One region of the Streptomyces sp. NPDC059010 genome, then DNA from elsewhere that is predicted to be linked to it. Evidence: riboswitches for the same ligand, from Rfam matches in the RefSeq annotation. Region 1 holds a riboswitch; each other region holds the start of a gene.

Evidence for each region. Region 1 has a riboswitch for thiamine pyrophosphate ahead of thiO (glycine oxidase ThiO). Riboswitches for the same ligand answer to the same signal wherever they lie in the genome.
Region 2: linked by a shared signal. The riboswitch ahead of ACFWYS_RS02580 (thiamine ABC transporter substrate binding subunit) and the one ahead of thiO (glycine oxidase ThiO) in region 1 are both predicted to bind thiamine pyrophosphate.
Region 3: linked by a shared signal. The riboswitch ahead of thiC (phosphomethylpyrimidine synthase ThiC) and the one ahead of thiO (glycine oxidase ThiO) in region 1 are both predicted to bind thiamine pyrophosphate.

Annotation. Positions count from the first base shown of each region.
Region 1 covers NZ_JBHYJA010000016.1:135,128-137,387, forward strand. The annotation lists gene ACFWYS_RS19345 (NAD(P)/FAD-dependent oxidoreductase) at 1-586, opposite strand, end outside; gene ACFWYS_RS19350 (hypothetical protein) at 673-1,023, opposite strand; TPP riboswitch at 1,076-1,187, shown strand; gene thiO (glycine oxidase ThiO) at 1,185-2,260, shown strand, end outside.
Region 2 covers NZ_JBHYJA010000002.1:100,789-103,048, forward strand. The annotation lists gene ACFWYS_RS02575 (ABC transporter permease) at 1-14, opposite strand, end outside; gene ACFWYS_RS02580 (thiamine ABC transporter substrate binding subunit) at 1-1,075, opposite strand, end outside; TPP riboswitch at 1,157-1,262, opposite strand; gene rlmN (23S rRNA (adenine(2503)-C(2))-methyltransferase RlmN) at 1,298-2,260, opposite strand, start outside.
Region 3 covers NZ_JBHYJA010000047.1:25,692-27,951, reverse strand. The annotation lists gene thiC (phosphomethylpyrimidine synthase ThiC) at 1-1,247, opposite strand, end outside; TPP riboswitch at 1,240-1,429, opposite strand; gene ACFWYS_RS37070 (YibE/F family protein) at 1,786-2,260, shown strand, end outside.

The sequences.
Region 1 (2,260 bases):
CGACGCGCGCCACGCGCGTGTGCGTGCGCAGTACCGCCCCGCTGTCCTCGTACCAGCCGGTCATCGGCGCCGCCACCGCCGCGGGCAGCGCCCCCGCGAGCGGCCGGTCGGCGGCCTCCACGACCGTCACCGCGCAGCCCGCCTCGCGCGCGGCCGTGGCGAACTCCGCGCCGATCCAGCCCGCCCCGACGACCACGATGTCGTGCTGCCGGGCCAGCACCGGCCGCAGCCGCTCGGCGTCGTCCAGGGTGCGCAGCAGATGCACCCCGGGCACCCCCTCCGCGCCCGGCAGCCGGATCGGTTCGGCACCGGTCGCGAGCACCAGGACGTCGTACGGCGCGGGCCCGGACTCGGTGTCCAGCTCGCGGTCGGCGGTGCGTACGCCCAGCACCTCGCGGCCCAGCCGCAGGTCGATGCCGAGCGCCTCGAAGTCGACGTCGAAGGCGGAGCCCTCGGCCTTGCCGAGCAGCACGGCCTTGGACAGGGGCGGCCGGTCGTACGGCTGATGGGGCTCGGCGCCGATCAGCGTGATGGTGCCGGTGAAGCCCTGTTCCCGCAGGGCGACCGCCGTCTGCACTCCGGCCATGCCGGCGCCGGCGACGACCACTTTCCGCTGCGACTGCGTCGTCTGCTCGCTCACCTGATCACCATAGACAACTGACAATTTGTCAGTCAGGAGTCGTGCTCAGTGACCTGCTCCACAACGCTGGTTCCCGAGCCTTCCTGCGACTCCCACTCCCAGGTCTCCTCCAGCCGCACCCGCCCGTCGGCGAGTTCGGTCACCGTCGACACACAGTGGCCGGACGACGTGGTGCCGTCCCGCTTCAGCTGCACATACCGGAAGTCCAGCCGGTCACCGTCCCGGGTGCCCACGAGATGCCCGCGTACGACGTCGCCGCCCGTGTACTCGGCCCAGATCTCGCCGTTCTTCTCGTGGTACCTGAACCGGGTCCGGGTACCCACCTGACCTGGGGCTTGGTCCGCGACGGGGGCGAGGACGAGACCGTCGAGCGAGCGGGCCATGGGCACAGGCTCCCTTACTGAGACGTGTGGGGGCGGGCTAGGGTGGCCAACGTAGAGCACTCGCGGGAGCCCGGACGCACCGGGCTGAGAGGGAGGCTGGCGGCCTCCGACCGTACGAACCTGATCCGGGTCATGCCGGCGAAGGGAGGGGCTGGACGCCCATGTCGCGTACGCGAACGTCAGACGTCCTTGTCATCGGGGGCGGAATCATCGGCCTGGTCACGGCGTGGCGGGCCGCGCAGCGCGGGTTCACGACGGCCGTCGTGGACCCCGAGCCGGGCGGCGGGGCCGCCCAGGTGGCCGCCGGGATGCTGGCCGCCGTCACGGAACTGCACTACGGCGAGCAGACCCTGCTGGGCCTGAACCTGGAGTCGGCACGGCGTTACCCGGACTTCGCGGCCGAGCTGTCCGACCTCACCGGCCATGACCTCGGCTACCGCCAGTGCGGCACGCTCGCCGTCGCGCTGGACGCCGACGACCGCGCCCATCTGCGCGAACTGCACGCCCTGCAACGCCAGTCGGGGCTGGACTCCGAGTGGCTGTCCGGGCGGGAGTGCCGGCGCCTGGAGCCGATGCTGGCGCCGGGCGTGCGCGGCGGGCTGCGGGTGGACGGGGACCACCAGATCGATCCGCGCAAGCTCGCCGGGGCCCTGGTGGTCGCGTGCGAGCGGGCCGGTGTGGTCTTCCACCGCACCTGGGCCGAGCGCCTCGATGTCGCAGGGGACCGGGTCGCCGGTGTCACCACGACCGACGGCACCGCGCTGGGCGCGGACCAGGTGGTCCTCGCGGCCGGGAGCCTCAGCGGGCGGCTGCCCGGAGTCCCGGACGACGTACTGCCGCCCGTGCGCCCCGTGAAGGGGCAGGTGCTGCGGCTGACCGTGCCGAAGCGGTACGCACCGTTCCTGAACCGGACCGTGCGGGCCGTGGTGCGCGGAAGCCAGGTGTATCTGGTGCCGCGCGAGAGCGGGGAGCTGGTCGTCGGGGCGACGAGCGAGGAGCTGGGCTGGGACACGACGGTGACCGCGGGCGGCGTGTACGAGCTGCTGCGCGACGCCCATGAGCTGGTGCCGGGCATCACCGAACTGCCGCTCACGGAGACCCGGGCCGGTCTGCGCCCCGGCTCCCCCGACAACGCGCCGATGCTCGGCCCGACCGAGCTGGCGGGGCTGTCGCTGGCCACCGGGCACTACCGCAACGGTGTGCTGCTGACGCCGGTCACCGGGGACGCCATGGCGCA
Region 2 (2,260 bases), on a different contig from region 1:
CGAGCGAGGTCCACGACTTGACCCAGTCGTCACGGTTGTCGGCGATCTTGGCCGGGTCCATGGTCTCGGGATCCTTGGCCTGCGGGCCGTACTTCACGAACTCCGGCGGGACCTGGGCGCCCTCCCGCACCGGGTAGACGAACATGTTCAGCGGCATGTCGTCCTGGAACGTCCTGGTCAGCAGGAAGTCCAGGAGCGCCTTGCCGCCCTCGGTGTTCCTGGCGTTGCTGAGCAGGCCCGCGTACTCGACCTGCCGGAAGCACGTGCCCGTCGCGACGCCCGTCGGCGCGCTGGTCGGCTTGGGCTTGGCGTAGATCACCTCGGCGGGCGGCGAGGAGGCGTACGACACGACGAGCGGCCGGTCGGCCCCCGCCTTCTTGCCGCCGGCGGACCCGGAGAACTCGTTGTTGTAGGCCTGCTCCCAGCCGTCGACCACCTTCACGCCGTTGGCCTTCAGCTTCTTCCAGTAGTCCGGCCAGCCGTCGTCGCCGTACCGGGCGGCGGTACCGAGCAGGAAGCCGAGGCCGGGTGAGGAGGTGGAGGCGTTCTCGGTGACGAGGAGGTTCTTGTACGCGGGCTTGATCAGATCGTCGAACGAGCTGGGCGGGGTCAGCTTGTGCTCGCTGAAGTACGCCTTGTCGTAGTTGACGCAGATGTCGCCGGTGTCGATGGGGGTGACCCGGTGCTTGTCCGGGTCGACCCGGTACTCGGGCAGGATCAGGTCGGAGCCCTTGGGCTCGTACGACTGGAACAGCCCGTTGTCGAGCGCCCGCGAGAGCAGGGTGTTGTCGACGCCGAAGAAGACGTCGCCCTGCGGGTTGTCCTTGGTCAGGATCGCCTTGTTGACGGCCTGCCCGGCGTCGCCGTCCTCCAGGACCTTGACCTGGTAGCCGGACTGCTTCTCGAACGCGGCGAGAACGCCCTTCGAGACGGACCACGAGTCGTGACTGACAAGCGTCACGGTCTTGCTCCCGGCCCCGGCGTCGCCGCCGCCCGAGTCGGACGAACCGCACGCGGACAGCGTGACAAGGCCGAGACCGACGGCGAGGACCGTGGCCTTCTTGATGATGCTCACTGAATTCCTCCTGGGGTTGACCAGGAAGAGACGCGGCCCTGCCCGGAAGTCCGCTTTCGACTCCCGGGCAGGGCGCAACAGCTTGAGTGATGACCGAACTTCCTACCCAGAATGACCTGGGCAAGGTTCAGAGGGTCTGCGGCCGGTGCCGCACTCTCAGCGCTGTGGCGCTCCCCTGTCGGAATATGAAGATGTGCTTACGGCGACCTTACGGTGGCCAGACTACCGCTCGGTCGCGGCGAGCTGCCCACACGCCCCGTCGATCTCCTGACCACGGGTGTCCCGAATGGTCACCGGCACACCATGGGCGGCGATGGCCTCGACGAACGCCTTCTCGTCCTCGGGCCGGGACGCGGTCCACTTCGAGCCCGGCGTCGGGTTCAGCGGAATCAGGTTCACATGCACCGGCCTGCCCTTGAGCAGCCGCCCGAGCCGGTCACCGCGCCAGGCCTGGTCGTTGATGTCCCGGATGAGGGCGTACTCGATCGACAGCCGCCGTCCGCTCTTCCCGACGTACTCGAACCCGGCGTCGAGCACCTCGCGCACCTTCCACCGCGTGTTCACGGGCACGAGGGTGTCGCGCAGCTCGTCGTCGGGCGCGTGCAGCGAGATCGCGAGCCGGCACTTGAAGCCCTCGTCGGCGAACCGGTGGATGGCCGGCACGAGACCGACCGTCGACACGGTGATCCCGCGCTGCGACAGCCCCAGCCCGTCGGGCTCGGGGTCGGTGAGCCGACGGATGGCTCCCACCACCCGGTTGTAGTTCGCGAGCGGCTCCCCCATCCCCATGAAGACGATGTTGGACAGCCGGGCGGGCCCGCCCGGAACATCCCCGTCCCTGAGCGCCCGCATCCCGTCCACGATCTGATGGACGATCTCCGCGGTGGACAGATTCCGGTCCAGCCCCGCCTGCCCGGTCGCACAGAACGGGCAGTTCATCCCGCATCCCGCCTGCGAGCTGATGCACATGGTCACCCGGTCCGGATACCGCATCAGCACCGACTCGACGAGCGTCCCGTCGAACAGCCGCCACAGCGTCTTGCGCGTGTCACCCTGGTCGGTCGACAGATGCCGTACGACGGTCATCAGCTCGGGAAACAGCTCCTCGCGCAGCTTGTCACGCGAACCGGCCGGGATGTCGGTCCACTGCTCCGGCTCGTGCGCGTACCGCGCGAAGTAGTGCTG
Region 3 (2,260 bases), on a different contig from region 1:
TCGATGTTCTCCTTGATCTTGTGCATCGGGACATGTCCCGGGCCCTCGATCATGGTCTGAACATTGAAACGCTTCGCGATCCGGTTGAGTTCCCCGAGAGTGCGCAGTTCCGCGAACTGCGCCTCGTCGTTGGCGTCCGCGATCGAGCCCGGCCTGAGGCCGTCGCCCAGCGAGTACGTGACGTCGTACGCCGCGAGGATCTCGCAGAGTTCCTCGAAGTTCTCGTACAGGAACGACTCCTTGTGATGCGCCAGGCACCACGCGGCCATGATCGAGCCGCCGCGCGAGACGATGCCCGTCTTGCGGTTGGCGGTGAGCGGCACGTACGGCAGGCGCACACCCGCGTGGACGGTCATGTAGTCCACGCCCTGCTCGGCCTGCTCGATGACCGTGTCCTTGTAGATCTCCCAGGTCAGCTCCTCGGCACGGCCGTCGACCTTCTCCAGCGCCTGGTAGAGCGGCACCGTGCCGATGGGCACGGGGGAGTTGCGCAGCACCCACTCACGGGTGGTGTGGATGTTGCGGCCGGTCGACAGGTCCATGACCGTGTCGGCGCCCCAGCGGGTCGCCCAGGTCATCTTCTCGACCTCTTCCTCGATGGAAGAGGTGACCGCGGAGTTGCCGATGTTGGCGTTGACCTTCACCAGGAACCGCTTGCCGATGATCATCGGCTCGATTTCCGGGTGGTTGACGTTGGCGGGCAGCACCGCCCGGCCCGCGGCGATCTCGTCGCGGACCACTTCGGGGGAGACGTTCTCCCGGATGGCCACGTACTCCATCTCGGGCGTGATCTCGCCGCGTCGCGCGTAGGCGAGCTGGGTGACCGCCTTGCCGTCACGGCCGCGACGAGGCTGGCGCGGCCGTCCGGGGAAGACGGCGTCGAGGTTGCGCAGACCACCGCGCGGCGAGGTGTGCTTGATCCCGTCGTCCTCGGGACGAACAGGACGACCCGCGTACTCCTCGGTGTCACCGCGGGCGATGATCCAGTTCTCCCGTAGCGGGGACAACCCCCTGCGGACGTCGGTATCGGTCAGTGGATCGGTGTACGGGCCCGACGTGTCGTACAGCGTGACCGACTGCCCGTTGGTGAGGTGCACCTGGCGGACCGGCACCCGCAGGTCGGGGCGCGAACCCTCGACATACGCCTTGTGCCAGCCGATGGACTTCCCGGCCTCCGGGGACGTTTCACCCTGAGTGGGCTGTTCGTCCTGGCTGGAGGCAGGCGTGCGCGTGTCCTTGATGGTCATGAGACCTACTCCCTACGCCGGCATTACCCGGTAACAGGTTCGGCGGTCGACGCAGCGGTATCCGTCTGCCGACGTTTCGTGTGAAACATCACTCGTGGTGAGTGATGTTTCATGTGAAACATCGCTGGGACGGAGGTCAGCGCCCTCTCAGCCCGGTGCTCCGAGCTCCCGCGTGTACAAAGGTGGCACCACGCTAGCGTCAATTCGGGCGCGGTGAACAGAGGGCCTCGGTCGTTCTTGCGATGATCGGGCGGTGACCTCGACGCATGAACCTCCGTACCCACCGCCCGAGCGGCCCCGTGGATCCGGCGCCGGAAACGGCCCCGTACGGGGCAACGACCGTACAGACGGCCGGGGTTCAGGGGTCGCCGGAGCGAGATACGACGGCGGATACGGCCGGGGTCCCGGGGGCGGCGGTCACGAAGGTCAGTTGGCCGGCGATCAAACGGCTGGCGATCACATGACGGGGACCGGCGGCTGGCACCAGCACGGTCCCGGGGCCGGTGGCCTGCATGAGCACGGACCCAGAGCCGGGGGCATGCATGAGCACGGTCCGGGATCCAGCGGCTCACCAGGGCGCGGGCCCGGCCCGGATGACGAGCGCGGGCATGATTCCGGTGCTGGTCATGGGCACGGAGCTGGCTACGACGGCTCGCGCGGCGGTGGTGGCGGCGGCCGTGGCGGTGGCGGTGGCGGTGGCGGGGACGATCGCGGTCATGGGCATGGGCACTCGCACAGTCACGCCCACGGTCCTGCGGCGCCCGTCTCCCGGCATCTGCGCAAGGTCATCGCGGCGATCCTGATCCCGTTCGCCGCGGCGGTGGTGGTGGGGCTCGCGGTGCTGTGGCCGGGCGGTGCCCCGCCGCACGAGCGCACGGGGGTCGGCTTCGACCGACAGACACAGCAGGCCACGGTCACCAAGGTGGTCGAGCTGAGCTGCAAGGACGTGGGCGCCTCTGGCGTGCCGCCGACCGGTGACACCTCCACCGCCGAGGGTTCCTCCGCCGCGCAGC